Regions from separate parts of the Microbulbifer sp. THAF38 genome, predicted to be linked through region 2. Evidence: predicted binding sites of a transcription regulator. Region 2 holds the regulator's gene; each other region holds the start of a gene.
The links. The regulator LexA, encoded in region 2, represses DNA repair genes until DNA is damaged. The targets are predictions, from matches to a motif close to ACTGTNTNTANANACAGT.
Positions count from the first base shown of each region.

Region 1: the regulator LexA is predicted to act here: its motif matches at 3,553-3,570, upstream of ruvC (crossover junction endodeoxyribonuclease RuvC).
Region 3: the regulator LexA is predicted to act here: its motif matches at 2,925-2,942, upstream of imuA (translesion DNA synthesis-associated protein ImuA).

Region 1 is NZ_CP045369.1:792,463-798,358, reverse strand. Features, by position in the region: gene tolR (protein TolR) at 1-105, opposite strand, end outside; gene tolQ (protein TolQ) at 126-815, opposite strand; gene ybgC (tol-pal system-associated acyl-CoA thioesterase) at 820-1,224, opposite strand; gene ruvB (Holliday junction branch migration DNA helicase RuvB) at 1,280-2,302, opposite strand; gene ruvA (Holliday junction branch migration protein RuvA) at 2,327-2,938, opposite strand; gene ruvC (crossover junction endodeoxyribonuclease RuvC) at 3,008-3,535, opposite strand; gene FIU95_RS03535 (YebC/PmpR family DNA-binding transcriptional regulator) at 3,714-4,457, opposite strand; gene aspS (aspartate--tRNA ligase) at 4,562-5,896, opposite strand, start outside.
Region 2 is NZ_CP045369.1:1,974,302-1,980,197, reverse strand. Features, by position in the region: gene FIU95_RS08470 (TetR/AcrR family transcriptional regulator) at 1-556, opposite strand, end outside; gene FIU95_RS08465 (class I adenylate-forming enzyme family protein) at 1,030-2,592, opposite strand; gene FIU95_RS08460 (TIGR00730 family Rossman fold protein) at 2,879-3,526, opposite strand; gene lexA (transcriptional repressor LexA) at 3,704-4,309, shown strand; gene FIU95_RS08450 (hypothetical protein) at 4,402-4,656, opposite strand; gene FIU95_RS08445 (DUF6586 family protein) at 4,760-5,248, opposite strand; gene topA (type I DNA topoisomerase) at 5,249-5,896, opposite strand, start outside.
Region 3 is NZ_CP045369.1:3,433,600-3,439,495, forward strand. Features, by position in the region: gene FIU95_RS14795 (TnsA endonuclease N-terminal domain-containing protein) at 1-252, opposite strand, end outside; gene FIU95_RS14800 (NAD(P)/FAD-dependent oxidoreductase) at 968-2,176, opposite strand; gene dcd (dCTP deaminase) at 2,204-2,773, opposite strand; gene imuA (translesion DNA synthesis-associated protein ImuA) at 2,993-3,691, shown strand; gene FIU95_RS14815 (DNA polymerase Y family protein) at 3,704-4,882, shown strand; gene FIU95_RS21630 (prepilin-type N-terminal cleavage/methylation domain-containing protein) at 5,541-5,896, opposite strand, start outside.

The DNA of each region.
Region 1 (5,896 bases), 1.2 Mb from region 2:
CGTGACCATGAAGACAATTAGCAGCACCAGCATCACATCGATGTATGGCACCACATTGATCTCGGAGACCAGCTTTTTCTTGGTTCCCTTGCGAAACACACTCATAGGGTTCGCCTACTCACTACTCAGCCGGAGTGCACTTTGCGGTGCAGAATAGAGGAAAACTCCTCGGCGAAAGTTTCGTAGCTGGACAACAGCCACTCCGCCTTGGCCGAGTAGCGGTTGTAGGCCATCACCGCGGGAATCGCCGCGAACAAACCCATCGCCGTAGCCACCAGTGCCTCACTGATACCGGGGGCAACCGTGGCAATGGTGGCCTGATGCATAGTGGCGAGGCCGCGGAAGGAATTCATAATCCCCCAGACGGTACCGAACAGACCGATATAGGGGCTAACAGAGCCAACTGTCGCCAGGAACGGCAGGTTCATCTCCACCTTTTCCTGCTCCCGGGACATCGCTACGCGCATGGCGCGCTCGGTGCCTTCCATAACCGCTTCCGGGCCACTGCTGCCCTGCTGGCGCAGGCGGGTAAACTCAGTAAAACCTGCGCGAAACAGGGACTCAACCCCGTCGGTCTTGCCTTTCTCGGCGCGCTCATTGCCTTCGCGGAACAGTTTGTTTAGGTCCGCGCCGGACCAGAAGCGGCGCTCAAAGTTATTGAGTGCGCGCTTGGCCTGGGACAAGTAGAGCCCGCGCTGGATAATCATGACCCAGGACACCACAGAAGCCAGTAACAGCAGCAGCATAACGAGCTGTACTAATAAGCTGGCGTTCTGGATTAGCCCCCAAAGAGAAAGTTGTTCACCGGCGTTCATCTTCTTAAATAACTGCCTTTAATGCTGAATAAATGGGTTCCGGCAGGGCACAGGGCCTGCGGTTGTCGTCAGCGACACAGGCCACTTTGACCACACCTTCGCAAATTAGCTCATCGCCGCGCCAAATTTTTTGTTCAAAGGTCACGGCGGCACGGCCCAGTTTGCCAATCGCCGCAGTAGCGCGCAATGCATCGTCGAGACAAGCCGAGCGACGGTATTGGACCTCGGCGGAATGTACCACCAGCAACAGCCCTTCCTGCGGCATCGCCGGCTTATCATACCCGAGGGAGCGCAGCAGTTCTGTGCGCGCGCGCTCCATATACTTTAAATAATTCACGTAATACACGATGCCGGCCGCATCGGTATCTTCGATATAAACCCTTACCGGAATACCGAACTCTTCCTTCATTGAATTTCCCTCACTTCCACGGTCACCCAGCTCAGCAGCATAGAGAGCTGGGTCATCAGCTGATTTTATCCGGCTTGGGCAGACCAAAGTGTTCGTAAGCTAGCCCGGTAACCACTCGCCCACGGGGCGTCCGGGCAATATAGCCCTGCTGAATCAGGTAGGGCTCCAACACATCCTCCAGGGTATCCCGCTCTTCGCTCACGGCAGCGGCGAGGCTATCCACCCCCACTGGACCGCCATCAAACTTCTCGATCATCGCCAGCAGCATGCGCCGGTCGAGGGAATCAAAGCCTTTTGCATCCACATTGAGCATATTCAAAGCGGCATCGGCAATATTTGAGTCCACTGCCCCATCGCCCTTTACTTCGGCATAGTCGCGCACACGGCGCAACAACCGGTTGGCAATCCTCGGCGTGCCGCGGGCGCGGCGCGCCACTTGTAAGGCGCCGCCTTCATCCATTTCCACCCCCATCAGCCTGGCGGAGCGGCGCACGATACTGGTGAGATCTTGCACGTTGTAGAATTCCAGCCGCTGCACTATGCCGAAGCGATCGCGCAGGGGCGAGGTGAGCAGGCCCGCTCTGGTGGTGGCCCCCACCAGAGTAAAAGGTGGCAGATCCAGCTTGATGGAGCGCGCCGCCGGTCCCTCGCCGATCATAATATCCAGCTGGTAATCCTCCATGGCCGGATACAGGACCTCTTCCACATGGGGGCTAAGGCGATGGATTTCATCGATAAACAGCACATCCCCCGGCTCCAGGTTGGTCATCAACGCAGCCAGATCACCGGCCTTCTCCAGTACCGGCCCCGAAGTGGTCTTGATCGCCACTCCCATCTCTGCGGCAATAATGTTGGCCAGGGTGGTTTTGCCCAAGCCCGGGGGGCCAAATACCAAAGTGTGATCCAGGGCCTCTTTGCGCAGTTTGGCCGCCTGAATAAAAATCTCCATCTGCTCGCGCACCACCGGCTGGCCCACATAATCGGCCAAGGCTTTGGGGCGCACGGCGCGGTCATACTGCTCTTCCTGCCCCGTGGGCCCCGCAGGTTCGGGGGCGACCAAACGATCGGCTTCAATCATCGCAACAACTCCAAGCCACTCGGTTTAGGCGGGCGCCATGCCTTTTAAGGCCAGACGTATCAAGGCGGCACTATCGGCTTCGGGCTGTTCCTTACCCGCGCGAGCTACCATTTTGCTGGCTTCGGTGGGTTTGTAACCCAAAGCCACCAGGGCGCTCTCCGCTTCGCCTGCGTGGTCTACTTTCGGTGCGGCAGCCGCAGCCATCAACGGGATATCGTTGGCATCGCCGAAATCCGGGGTCAACTTATCGCGCAACTCAACAATCAAACGCTCGGCCGTCTTCTTGCCAACACCTGGCACCTTAACCAGGGCCGCGACATTATCCTCCGCCACACAGCGCGCCAGGGCCGCACCATCGAGGCCGGATAAAATCGCCAGGGCCATCTTGGGCCCCACACCACTGACTTTGATCAGAGTGCGGAACAGCTTGCGATCGGCATCGCGAATAAAGCCATAGAGCTGCTGGGCCGTTTCTGAAACTGCCAGGTGCGTATGCACCTGGACCGGCTGCCCAAGCGGAGGCAATTCAAAAATTGTGGTCATGGGCGCGAGTACTTCGTAGCCCACACCCTGCACATCTATCAGCAACAGAGGGGGCTGAACCGCGGCCAGGGTGCCACTCAATCTTCCAATCATGGTGTTATTCCAGGTTTATCTATCGCTGCCCACAGTGAGGACGTGAGGAGCGGGATTTTGTAGAGTTCGCTAAACGCTGAGGCGGCCGCGGCGAAAACGACTGCGCGCTCCACCGGCGGTAAATAGCAGGGTCTGCTCCGTGTGCATATGGCACAGGGCCACGGCGAGCGCATCGGCAGCATCCTCCTGGGGAGTCCCCGGCAAAGACAGCAGGGTTTTGACCATGTGCTGTACCTGCAGCTTGTCGGCCGCACCACTGCCCACCACCGCCTGCTTGACCTTGCGCGCCTCATACTCGGCCACGGCGAGGCCGCTATTAGCCCCCGCCACTATGGCGGCACCGCGTGCCTGCCCCAATTTCAGGGCTGAGCCCGCGCTCTTCGACATAAACACGTTTTCAATGGCCATCTGCGCCGGCTGGTATTGCTGGGCGATCTGAGTAACCGCATCGAAAATAAGTTTTAAGCGTTCGGGTAAAGGGCCCTCGGGAATACGAATCACCCCACTGGCCACATAGCGGGCAACACTCCGCTCTACATCAATAATTCCATAGCCCGTTTTGCGCGAGCCGGGGTCAATACCCAGGATTCGGGTCAAGAGGCGTTCCCCAAATATCTGTATGTTTATATAGTGGTGGGAGTGTCCCAAGGTGGAGGCAAAGCGTCAAGGGAGATCGCAGGCTGAGTCGAAAAAGCGGGTATTTGGAAAGGTTTTTTGGAAAGGGGGTTAAGGTAAGCCTGGGGCAAGCAGCGCCCACCCCGGCCGCGGCTGGGTCTTAGCCCAACTCTTCCATCACCTCTTCGGGAATATCCGCGTTGGTGTAGACATTTTGTACATCATCGAGATCTTCCAGCATCTCGATCAGAGCCAACACTTTCTCCGCGCCCTCTTTATCGAGCGGGATTGTGGTGGACGGGATCATGGCGATTTCGGCGCTGTCCGGGGTGAAGCCCGCTGCTACAAGAGCGTCTTTCACCGTAAGGTAATCCTGGAATTCGGTGGTCACTTCCACACTGCCATCATCGTTGGTCTCGATATCCTCAGCACCCGCTTCCAGGGCCGCCTCCATCAGGGACTCTTCATCCACGCCAACGTCGTAGAACATCTGGCCTTTACGGGTAAATAGGTAGCTTACGGAACCGTCGGTGCCCAGGTTGCCCCCACGCTTGGAGAAGGCGTGGCGCACTTCAGCCACGGTGCGATTGCGGTTGTCAGTCAGGCACTCCACCAGTACCGCTACACCGCCGACACCGTAACCTTCGTAAACCACGGCCTCATAGTTATCACCATCGGCATTACCGGCACCGCGGGCGATGGCTTTATCGATGGTGTCGCGCTTCATGTTCGCGCCCAGAGCCTTATCGATAGTTGCGCGCAACGTCGGATTATCGTCCGGGTTTGGGCCCGCCTTTGCAGCCACGGTCAGTTCGCGAATAATCTTGGTAAAAATCTTGCCCCGCTTGGCATCCTGAGCCGCTTTGCGGTGCTTGATATTGGCCCATTTACTATGTCCGGCCATGTTCCGTCTCTCTTCAGTCAGTGCGTGGAATGGGCCAATAAGCGAAGCGATATGCCCATCACCACGATTTGATGGGCTCGCTTCGCTCGGCCCACCGGGGAAAATTAGCTAATTTTTTCTTCTTTCTGGCGCAGGCGAATACTCAATTCGCGCAGCTGCTTGGCATCCACAGCGCCCGGAGCATCGGTCATGACACAGGCGGCACTCTGGGTTTTGGGGAAGGCGATCACATTGCGAATGGAATCGCTGCCGGTCATCAGCATCACCAAGCGATCCAGGCCAAAGGCCAGGCCACCATGGGGCGGAGCACCGTACTTCAAGGCATCCAGCAGGAAGCCAAACTTCTCGCGCTGCTCTTCTTCATCGATACCGAGAATACGGAATACCGCCTGCTGCATCACCTGGTCGTGGATACGCACAGAACCGCCGCCCAGCTCGGTGCCATTTAGCACCATATCGTAAGCTCGCGACAATGCGCCCAGCGGGTTCTGCTCCAGCTCTTCGGGACTGCAGGAAGGCGCGGTGAATGGGTGGTGCAGTGCGGTGAGGCTGCCGTCGTCGTTTTCCTCAAACATTGGGAAGGCCACTACCCATAGGGGCGCCCACTCGCTGGTGTAGAGATTGAGGTCCTCACCCAGCTTGCAGCGCAGTGCACCCAGCGCTTCGGAAACAATCTTGGCGGTATCGGAGCCAAAGAAGATGACGTCGTCATTTTCCGCCTGCAGGCGATCGAGAATCGCTGCGCGAGTTTCCAGCGGCAGGAATTTTACGATGGGAGATTGGAGGCCATTCTGCAGATCGGAGCGATCGTTGACCTTGATATAGGCCAGGCCTTTAGCGCCATAGATGCCAACAAACTTGCCGTAATCATCCAGCTGCTTGCGTGTCAATTTCTTACAGCCGCCCGGCACCTTGATTGCTGCCACCCGCCCCTTGGGGTCGTTGGCGGGACCGGAGAATACCTTGAAGTCCACTTCGGTCATCAGGTCCTTGATCTCTACCATTTCCAGCGGAATACGCAGATCCGGCTTGTCGGAACCGTAACGCAGCATGGCCTGGTAGTGGGTCATGCGCGGGAACTCGCCCAGCTCAATCCCCTTCAATTCCTTAAACAGCTTGCGCACCATGCCCTCGGTGATCGCCATGATCTCCTCCTCGTCGAGGAAAGAGGTCTCGATATCGACCTGGGTGAATTCCGGCTGGCGGTCGGCGCGCAGGTCTTCATCGCGGAAACATTTGGCGATCTGGTAGTAGCGATCGAAACCGGACACCATCAACAACTGCTTAAACAGCTGCGGAGACTGTGGCAGGGCGAAGAATTTGCCCTCGTGGGTGCGGCTCGGTACCAAATAATCGCGCGCACCTTCTGGAGTGGCGCGGGTCAGGATCGGGGTCTCGATATCGAGAAAACCGTGCTCGTCCAGATAATTACGAATCGC
Region 2 (5,896 bases):
CACCAAAATCCTCTCTCAGAATAGCCTCTATGGCATCGTAGCTCGACAAGGTGAAGATAGTGGCTCCCAGCATGAAATACAGGCGCCAGTAGAACGTAACGGGGTCAACCCCTGGTAAGGCCTCAGCCAGCAGGCCGGCAAAGCGCCGGTAACTTTCACCGTAACGAGACACTATAAAGCGACGTAAGTGCCCCTGAAACTGTGTGTAGGCCAATCCCAGCAGTCGCATAAAGCGCTGCGGATCGAGCCCTCGCTCACTCAAGCCGCCCAACCCCACCTTATAAAGGCTTTCTAATAGCCCCTCTACCCTAAGCGGCTGGCCAGAAGCAATACGCCAATCGAGTTCTGACTCTAAAGCCTCGGTAAATGGGGTCAAAAAGCGCTCAAAGACCGCCTGGATCAGCTCTTTTTTTGAGCCAAAGTGGTAATTGACTGCCGCCAGGTTAACACCTGCTGTGCTCGTAATCGTTCTGAGAGAAGTTTCCGTAAAACCGCGCTCGGCAAATAGCACTTCAGCTGCGTCCAGTATCCGGCTAACGGTGTCCGTCTGGCTCATATATCAAACCATCATTTAAAACAGTTGTTTAACTCTGGCCAGATTAGCATATTCCTCTGCCAGTCGAACTGTACAAAACACCTTTAGAGGTTCTGATCGCTTATCAGCACCTACAGGGAGAAAACTTCTCACAGCTGAAACAGACGTGTTGCTGTATCACTCAAGAGGAGATTCGTACTGATGCAGTACAACTGCTAATACCCCCCTCCTGGATACTGCAACTCAAAGTTAAGCGCTTTGGGAAGCTACCCGAAAGATAGAGGGGACAAGAAAGGTTAATTCAACTCAGAAACAGGAATTCATGAACACATGAACAAAAGAAACGGCTGGGACAATCCATCTTTGCGACCCGAGTCCATCTGAATTGCAGCAGCCAATCAAAAATTCAACCTTTGAGACAAAGCTGAAATATCATGGGCTGCGATCATAAATTGAAGAAACTTAATCTGTAGCGACAAACCACTTCGCGGCATTCACTTTTTTTGAATAATCGATAATTGTTCTTCTGCAAGCTTTTTTAGTGCCGCCCTATCAATTTTGCCAGTGGGGTTGAGAGGCATGCTATCCAGGATTATTATCACTTCAGGGGCCTTGTAACCGACACGCTCTCTCGCACAATCAATCACATCCTCAACACTTGGCGCAGTGACACCGCTCTTCAGCGTAATAAAAGCCCACACATCCTCTCCATGAACATCATTGTGAACGCCAACTACTCCAGCGAGATCAACCGCTGGATGCGCCATAACAGCTTCTTCAATTTCCTGGGGTGAGAGGTTTGAGCCATCTCGGACGATAATCTGCTTTTTTCGACCACGAAACCAAAAATAACCATGAGAATCGACACGCATAATATCACCGGTATCAAACCAGTCATTCTCAAGCACCGTTCGAGTTACTCCAGAATTAGCCCAATAACCAGCCATCACCGGCGCTCCACTGAGCCAGAGGTTACCATCTGTATCAGGGGCAACCTCCCTCCCCTCGCCATCACGTAAGCAAGCAATATAACCTGGAGAAACCTTACCAACGGACCCAGCCTTCTCTATTGAACTGGAAGGATTGAAAAGGCAATCTGGAGCCTCTGTGAGCCCGTAAGTCTCCTGGATCATCAGACCAGTCTTGCGGACAAATTCAACTGCAAGATTGAGCGGAAATTTATCACCACCAGTGACACACAATCGAAGTGACGCGAAGTCTTCACGCTTTGCATCATGATTGCGCTCCATCGAGATAAAAGCTGCGGGAATCATTACCAGCACAGTTGGCCGGCAAGATCGCAATAAGGAAAGAATTTCTGGTCCCTCAAAACTTTGAGGAATGACTACCATTGCACCTACAGAAAATGCAGCCATGGCTGTTGAAAGTGACCCCACATGTGCAATTGAAGCTCCTGGTAAAACAACGTCATTGCGTGAAAGGTTTAGAGCAATAGCAAAACTTGCCACTATAGACCCGAAAGAAAACTGACTGTGTATAACACCCTTCGGCTCTCCGGTACTGCCGGATGTAAAGAAAAGGAATGCACAATCCTCTAAATCTGATGAGGGAGGCCCAACCGCTGGCAATCCAGAATCAACCAAACTTTCAAAATTCCAGGTATTTTCAAGAGCACTCTCAAAAATAAGAATACCTTTACTCAATCCGCTAACAGATTTATTAGATCGAATATCCTCTCTAAGCTCCTCATCTACGCACAAGGCTACTGCGCCACTCACTTCAAGTGCACGATCAATTTCGGCTGAGGTGTAGCGATAGTTTAATGGAACTGCAACTAGCCCTAGCTTGATGCATGAGAGAAGAAAAATAAGCATTTCGCCTTGGTTCGGCATCAAAGATGCAAACCGTTCACCTTGACGAAAACCCTTCGCTGCCAGCCTCTCAGCCAAAGTATCAATATCTCTTTGCAATTCTCGCCAGGTCCACGCTCGACTGCTGCAAAGTAGTGCTATCTCATCTGGCTTACTATCTAGAGAGACCTCTAAGAGATTCTTCAAGTCCGCGGGCTTTAGTAGGGGGTCTCCATAAAAAGGCACAGTTTGGCGTCCTATTTAGAATGCAGGCTAGCTAATAAGTAAAAATACCCCTAATCACAAGCGATCAAATATAAGAATAATAGCAGGCTCATTAATCAGTCTGACACGCATTACAAACCGCTGAAACTGGCACCTGGTGATCAAAGGGGAGTATACGATGGGCAATAGCTCGGAATAATCAAAGCCCCAAAATAGAGAACCCCCAGGGTGTTTGACTAGCTCTGAAAAATTACCAGAGCAATAGCCAAACCTCTTCAACCCCAACAGAAACTTACAATTTTTTAAATTATTTTTGACTTTCTCTGCCGCGCAAATACTTCAAAATCAAGTGTACAGCCTCCTCGACGGTATCCACGATATGGAATAAATCGAGATCGCCTGAATCAATACAACCCTTTTCCAGCACTGTATCCACTAACCAATTGTACAACCCACCCCAATAGCGCTCCCCAACCAGCACTATAGGAAATCGCCTTACTTTTTGTGTTTGCACAAGCGTTAAAGCCTCAAACAATTCATCCAGAGTGCCGTAGCCTCCAGCTAGGCCAACAAAACCGGCGGCATGCTTAACAAACATAAATTTCCGCACAAAGAAATAACGAAAGTTCAAGCTAATATCCTGATACGGATTGGCTGCCTGCTCAAAAGGGAGTTCAATATTTAATCCAATTGAGGGGCCAGACTGCCCAAAAGCCCCTCGATTACACGCCTCCATAAGACCTGGGCCACCACCGGTGATTACCGGTATCCCCTCGGCAGCCAAAAGCCCCCCAAGCTTTACCCCCTGCTGGTATTCCAAACTATCCTCTGTGAAACGCGCGCCACCAAAAACCGTTACAGCCCCTTTTAGTGCAATTAGACGCTCAATCCCATCAACTAATTCCGACTGTATACGTAGAACCCTCCAAGCCTCGGGCATCTTTGCATCAAGCATTATTGTTCTCCCTTGTTCTCTCGTGCTGTCAGCTCTTTCAACTACTCTTTTTTTCACTCATTGTTTTCTTAATCAATGTAGCAGCTTGAATCGAGGCAAGGGGCGGGTTTGCGCAAACCTAAAATCTGTATATAATCCCAGCAACTGTATAAAAATACAGAAACTCTAGGTAAATCTATGACCAATCTCACCGCACGTCAGACTCAAGTATTAGAGCTGATCAAAACCTACCTGGATGACACAGGCTACCCCCCCACCCGCGCAGAAATTGCCCAGGAACTGGGCTTTCGCTCACCCAATGCCGCAGAGGAACACCTCAAAGCATTGGCGAGAAAAGGAGCCATTGAGATGGTCGCCGGCGCCTCCAGGGGCATTCGAATTCCAGATCACCAATCCGGTCTTCCCATCGTAGGACGTGTCGCTGCAGGCCACCCTATCCTGGCCACAGAGCATATTGAGGATTATTGCGACCTGCCCGCCAGCTTCTTTCACCCGCCGGCAGATTATTTACTCAGGGTGCACGGCATGAGTATGCGCAACGCAGGTATTCTCGATGGGGACCTGCTGGCCGTACAGAAAACCGAGCAAGTCAGAAATGGACAGATTGTGGTTGCCCGGATTGATGATGAAGTAACTGTTAAACGCTTCCGCCGCAAAGGCAATCAGGCAACTGTGCAACTACTACCCGAAAACGAAGACTTTGAGACTATCCAGGTGGATATGCGGGATAAGAACTTTGTGATTGAAGGGCTCGCGGTGGGCGTGATTCGCCAAACCCCTTAAGAGTAAACAGTTTACCAATGTCCATATACAACAACAGCGGCTTTAAGCCGCTGTTGAAACACTTTTACCTGCTCACCTTACCATAGATTAGATCAATGAATCGTATGGTTAACCGGCATTGATTCTTCCTCTTCGAAGTAACCAGGCTCCAGGTCATCAAGGTTCTGCACAGCTTCTATACCCGCTTCCAGCATTGCCCGAGCCACTGCTACTTTGTGCTTTCGTAAAAATTGGAGACTCTCGGCTGAGAAACGAATACTCACCAGAGGGTCCTCCTCGTGACCGGCGCGGCGTAGAGCCACATCGCCATTGGCCAACTCGATAATCTCAAAAGTTTCGGAGGACATTAGCTTTCCCTTCACTGCACATCAGTTTGCGCCCAGTGTACCACAGGCAATTTAGAAGTTTCAGTGGGTGCAAACAGATAGACAGAAAGGGAGCGAGGAGCCCTCAGCACTCCTCAAGATTGGCACGCTGCCTGCCTACCAACTCACTTAATGCAGCGTGCCATTTGAGCAGCACTTCGAAGGAAAGATCAACAACCACAGGGCCCGCGACATTGTGCGCTGGTATCAGATTGCCGCCCTGCCCCTTATCTTCCGCAAGCGGAGGCAGCCGCAAGAGTTGATGCCATGCACGTAAAAACTCGCTCAGCCAACTCCCCGGCTCTGAGACCAACAACTGCAATTCCCTTACTTCAACACTGGCTTTCCCCTGGCTGTGCAGGCTATCCACAATAACCTGCAGGGACTCAGGCTCAAACCCCAGTTGCAATTGATGGGAAAGCTCAGCCAGGAAGGCCCGGTAAGCTTTCCACAATTGCAACAGGGCACCTTCTTCAAGAGCCATTCGCTGAATAGCAGAGTCAAAACTACTTGTAGCAAGCAGTTGGCTCTTGCGTAGCGCGGATGTAACCAGGCCAGTGTAGGGATTGCTCATTTACTTTTTTGCCGCCACTTTCTTCGCTGCAGGCTTTTTCTTAGCTGCAGTAGACTTACTTGCCGCCTCAACCTTCCAGGCGCCATCTCGATAGAAAGCCTTCCAACCCGTCGCCTTTCCATCCTCCTCGGACTGGACATATTGCTCTTGGGTCTTGCGACTAAAGCGAACCACGGTATCCCGCCCCTGATCATCCTGTGCAGGTGCAGAGAACAAGAAACTGTACTTGGGATCGATCTCACTTTGGTGAGGTAGCAACTCTTTGACCAGCGGTGCGCGGGTTTCACGGTTTTTCGGGAACTGACTGGCAGCCAGGAATAACCCGGAGGCGCCATCACGAAGAATGTAATGGTCTTCAACCTTCTGGCATGCCAACTCAGGCATGGGCACCGGATCCATCTTCGGTGGTGCCGGCTGGCCATTCTTCAACAGCTTACGGGTGTTCTTGCAAGCTTCATTAGTGCAGCCAAAATATTTACCAAAGCGGCCAGACTTCAGCTGCATATCGCTTCCGCATTTATCACACTCAATAATCGGGCCGTCATAACCCTTGATTTTGAACGTGCCCTGCTCCACCTCGTATCCATTACAGTCCGGATTGTTACCACAGATATGCAGTTTGCGATGCTCATCGAGCAGATAGCTATC
Region 3 (5,896 bases), 1.5 Mb from region 2:
GGGAAACTGTTCCCTTATATCGATTACTGAATCACAGTTTTCAACCAGATAGAAGAGACAGCTTTCGTTTTCTGAGAGGGTATGATGCTCTCTATTAACTTTAATACCCTGAATTTTTCCACTATTTCCCTTAGATTTAACATCCTGAACTCTCAGCCAGGGTTTGTATTCTTCTCCAGCTCCCAGCCCATACTTGTTTTTCAGAGCTCTTTGAAAATCAGTTAGCCTCTCTAACCTTCTGTGTCGCGCCAAAACTTTTCACCCCAATCTGATTTATGACTAAAGCATTAACATCTTAGGTCTGTAAGATTTATTAATCCGGTATCTATAGTATACATACTGAGGTCATATTTAAGTGGTTGTGTTCATCCTTATTCAAACATTATGAAATTTAGCAGATCTTACAAATTCGTAGGACCGCTACGCCTAAACCGTAGAGTGTTTCTACCTATTATAAATCTGATTTTTTTATGTTATATGATTTAAGGATTGTCTTGATAATTTCTTATAAAAAGAAAATATCTCATAAAATTTTCAGCCAAAGTAAATCTACTATGAGTCATAGAAATAGGCTCTATGACTCATTTAATGGGTATTTTGTGAGTCATAGAAATAGGCTCTATGACTCATTTAATGAGTATTTTGTGAGCCATATAAAGCCTTACACAACTTCTGAGCTTGGCTTAAAATACGGAAGGCCTTAAAAGGTGGCATTCAAATCAACAGTTTGCACTTAATATCTATATATAAGATTTGGTTTGTTATCGATTTTGAACTAGTAACGAAGGATATATTGTTATATTCATCCTCATTTATTCCTGCTGCATAGGCTGCACGACTACCTCTCCCGCTGAGTGCACTCGCAGATGTGGCAATATTCACACTTTATAATTAGTGTTCAAACTTTATTATTCAGTGTTCAAACTTTTTCTACAGTGTTCAAACTTTATTGTACCGGCACACCATATCAGGCGACCTCCCCCGCCGCACGCCCAGAAGCCCAAGCCCACTGAAAATTAAAGCCACCCAACCAGCCGGTCACATCGAGTACTTCGCCGACAAAATACAGTCCCGGTTGAGTTTTACACTCCATAGTGCGTGAAGAAATCTGATCGGTATCTACACCACCGAGAGTCACTTCCGCAGTGCGATAGCCTTCAGTGCCAGCGGGAACCAGTGTCCAGGTCTGCAACTTGGCGCCGAGTTCCTGCAACTCTACGTCAGTAAACTGCTTGAGGGGGCGGCTGTCGATATGCTGCCGCTGCAAGAAAAACTGCACCAGCTTCTTAGTCCAAACCTCGGCCAATACACTGTGCAAGTGAATCTCCGGGCTCTCGCAACGGCGCTGTTGCAGCCAATCCGCCAAATCACGATCCGGGGCCAGATCAAAAGTTACTTTTTCGCCTTCGCGCCAGTGGCTGGATATTTGCAACACCGCGGGCCCACTCAACCCTCGATGCGTAAACAGCATCTGTTCGTGAAAGCTGCCCTCACCACAGGATGCCGTTACGGCCAGGGCACTACCGGGCAGACTATCTTGCCTTTCCAACTGGCGCTTATGCTGGGTAAAAGGCACCAGGGCCGCACGGGTGGGAATGATATTGAGCCCAAACTGACGAGCGATTTCGTAGCCAAAACCTGTGGCTCCCATGGTGGGAATCGACAGCCCACCCGTAGCTACCACCAAAGATTCACAGCGCACCGCCCCCAGACTGGTTTTCACCCAATAACCGCCCTGCCCCGACTCTATTGCTGAGATGGCACAGCGGGTACGGATCTGAGCCTTAGCCGCACGGCATTCAGCCAGTAACAGATCGAGAATATCCTTGGACTTGTTATCGCAAAACAGCTGGCCCAGGGTTTTCTCGTGGTAGGGGACCCCATGCTTTTCCACCAATGCAATAAAATCCCATTGGCTATAACGCGCCAGGGCAGACTTACAAAAGTGGGGATTGCGGCTGTAGAAATTTTCCGCACTGGTATAGAGGTTGGTAAAGTTACAGCGGCCACCGCCGGACATCAGGATCTTCTTGCCAACCTTATTGGCATGATCCAGTACCAGCACGCTGCGGCCGCGCTGGCCGGCTGTAGCCGCGCACATCAAACCCGCCGCCCCGGCGCCGATGATCAATACATCAACACACTCAGGCAGCTGGCTATTGGATACATCACTCATGTGTTAGGGCTGCGCAATCACCCTGATTCAGGTACGAGGGAGGGTCACGCCACGCTGACCCTGGTACTTACCACCGCGATCTGCGTAGGACACGTCACAAACCTCATCGGACTCGAAAAACAGCATCTGCGCGATACCTTCATTGGCGTAGATCTTCGCCGGTAAGTTGGTGGTGTTTGAAAACTCAAGGGTCACATGCCCTTCCCACTCCGGCTCCAACGGCGTTACATTGACGATAATGCCACAGCGCGCGTAAGTGGATTTGCCCAGGCAGATGGTCAGTACCGAGCGTGGAATACGGAAATACTCCACAGTGCGCGCCAGGGCAAAGGAGTTCGGCGGGATAATACAGTACTCCCCTTCCACATCGACAAAGCTGTTCTCATCGAAGGTCTTGGGGTCCACCGTGGCAGAGTGCACATTGGTGAAGATCTTAAACTCACCGGCACAGCGCACATCGTAACCGTAACTAGACGTACCATAGGAGATGAGTCGCTCGCCATCATTGCCATGGCGCACCTGGCCCGGCTCAAAAGGCTCAATCATGCCGTGCTGCTCTGCCATGCGGCGAATCCACTTATCGGACTTGATACTCACTCCGTCCCCCTGAAAACAATAGATAGATGCTCGAGATAGGTACTCGATAAAAGAGGCGGAATCATAGCGGGTTTGTGCTGTGCAAAAAAGTGCCAATCGACGCCTTTCGACCTTGTCGTCAACCAACGACTACTGTATAAATTCACAAATAGCTGTATGTACATACAGTTATCTAGCTAGATCCGATAGAAGACCGAGACAAGAATGCGGGGTAGCAATGTGAATAGAGCTAAAAATTCCTTACAAAACAATCAGTTGGACTGCCAAACCAACCCCTCAATCCAACTGCGACACTTTAGAGACAGGGAAGTCTCCCAGGCAGCCAATGAACCCCAGAGCCCAGGCGCAGCCACCGGTTTTGCTAGCTTGGACGCCCTACTCAAAGACCACGGCTGGCCGCGCGGTGCTACTACTGAATTGCTTGTAGGCCAGGCAAACTCCAACGAGCTGAGCCTCCTACTACCCATCCTGGCTCAGCTGACACAAAAGGGAGAGATGGTGATTCTAATCAAACCCCCGCTTACTCCCTGCGCCACAGAGCTTACCCAGTATGGCGTCCAGCTGGAGCACCTGTTGTTAGTCCACCCCCGCGACAAACGAGACTGCCTCTGGGCCATAGAGCAATCTCTACAATCCGGTGGCTGTAGTGCGGTTTTGAGCTGGCAGGGCAATCAGTCGATGAGTTATCGAGAGCTACAGCGCCTGCAGCAATCCGCCGAAGAAAGCGGCTGCCTGCACTTCCTGTTTCGCCCGCAAAGCGAATCTGCCAACCCTTCACCAGCCAGCCTACGTGTGCAGCTCAAATCTGATGGGCAGTTGGCTCTCAAACTCCTGAAGCAGCTCGGGGGTGCCCGTGGTCAGAATCTCTATTTAGCCAGGCGTGCGAGACTGGTCCTCCGCGACCAACCACTACACTAATCAGGTTATCCTATGCTCTGGCTCTGTATGCAGTTCCCCAAACTCCCCCTGGAGGTGCTTACTCGCGCGCAGGCAGAGAACTCGACTCCGCAAGTCGTCGTTGAAAAGCAGCTGGTTATCGAGCATAACCTGGCCGCAGCCCAGTGTGGAATTGTGAACGGCCTGAACATCACAACCGCATGTAATCTCTGCGCTGATCTACAGTTATTAAACCGCGATGCCCAACGAGAACAACTACAGTTGCAGCAACTGGCCCAGTGGGGCTACAGTTTTACACCGGTCGTCTCGCTCCAGCCGGCGAAACCCGCAAGCAGCGGGGAAAGCACAGCAGCTCTCCTTTATCTAGAGTTGAGCGGCTGCTTGACGGCTAACGGCGGCTTCAAAGCATTGATAGAACAGCTCCGCAGTGAGCTTAAGCTGATGGGGATTGATAGCATAATGGGGCTCAGCCACAGCCCCAGTGCCGCACGCCTGCTGAGCCAATTAGCAGAGCACCGCCAGTGGCTTTTACAGACATGTACCCCACCCAGCCCCCAGCAGTGGAAACAGTGGATAAGTTTGGCTCCAAGCAAATTACTCGACTGCGATAATAAAACCATTTCCAAACTCTACGCTTGCGACCTAAAAAGAGTCAGCCAACTACTCGCCATCCCCTTGTCAGAGGTGGGCTCTCGTTTTGGGCGCTCATTTGTCGACTACCTGGCCCGCCTCAATGGCAGCCGCCGGGACTCAGTTTGTCACTATCAACCGACAGCACAATTTACCAGCGAATTATTTTTCCCCACCCCGCTGAATAGCAGCGAACAACTGCTTTTCCCTATCCGGCGATTACTGCGAGAACTCTATTCACAAATGCAACGACGGCAACTCCACACCCAGCAATTGCACTGGCAACTGGACTTTGGCCAGGGTAATACCGAGACAATAACTGTAGAAATATCGACCCCACAGTTAGAGCCCCAGCGCCTGATAGCCCTAACCAAGCTGCGAGTGGGAAAGTTGCCCTTAAAGCATCCCGTACAGTCGATAAGCTTAAACTGCAACCAACTGGTGCCACTAAAGAAAGAGTTAGTGGCCAATGATTTATTTGGAAGTGACAACCAAGCCCATCGCAGCCAACAACTTTTAGACAAGTTAAAAGGCCGCCTTGGTCGCCAGGCTATCTCAGGAATTGCCCTTAAAGAGGGCTAGCCGTCAAAGCAGGCTTGGTAAATCGCGGACACCTGTTCATTGAGGGTAATTCTAAGGACTAACCAACTAAGCCCATTAAAGCGCTCAGCCGCAACTGGCTGCGGACTCGTCCACGCAAGTTAGAAAGCAGTGAGTACAAACTATTTTTCCAAGGCGAACTTTGTTGTTTTTTTCAGGATCGCAAGCTGGGAAATAATTTTTATAGTTAACTCTCAACCCCTGAAATCCTGACTCCAGCCGGAATGGCGAAATATTGCAATCTTACGCCTCTAACTTTTTTATATCAGTGTTTGGGACGATTAATTAAGACCGAACATTTATGGAAAAAGGAAGAGTACTTGTAGTTATTAGCTGCTGACCTCAATTAGCTAACCTCAGTGGCAGCAATAAATATATTGCCACCTATTGAAAAGCATCTACGAAAAAACAGGCGGATATAGACTTAGGACAAATCATTAGGAATTTTCGCCAAGATCAGCCCCTCGACTTTTTAGAGAAACAAGCCTTGCAAGTGAGGTAACTAAGACTATAACGCAACTTAGGCAATCGGTAGATTAGAGGTTGGCAACCACTCACTTTGAATACATAAGTGCAAAAAAAAGGCCACGCTAACGCATGGCCCTTAAATAAAACACTAAACTCGGTTTCAGGCTAAGACTTAATAGAAACCTTTACACAGTTTGTCGTCTACACATGATCCAGAGTAAGCCCAGGTTACTGCGTTGTTGGCAATAGTGGGGGTCAGGGTTAGAACCAGACCACCCTGAGCTGCACTACCGGTCAAGGTTAAAGCACCAGAAGCAGCGTCAATTGCTGCAGAGGCAATGTTTTGATCATTGTCTAAGTCACCAGCAGCAGGAATGCCAGGGCCACCATCAATATCTGCCACAGCAGTAATCTCACCAGTTTGCACTGCTACATTCACCGCTGTCTGGAAGGCGCCCGCTGCAGCAGTCATACCTACAGCACGCGCGGACTTCTGGTAGTTTTCATAAGCAGGCAGCGCAACGGCAG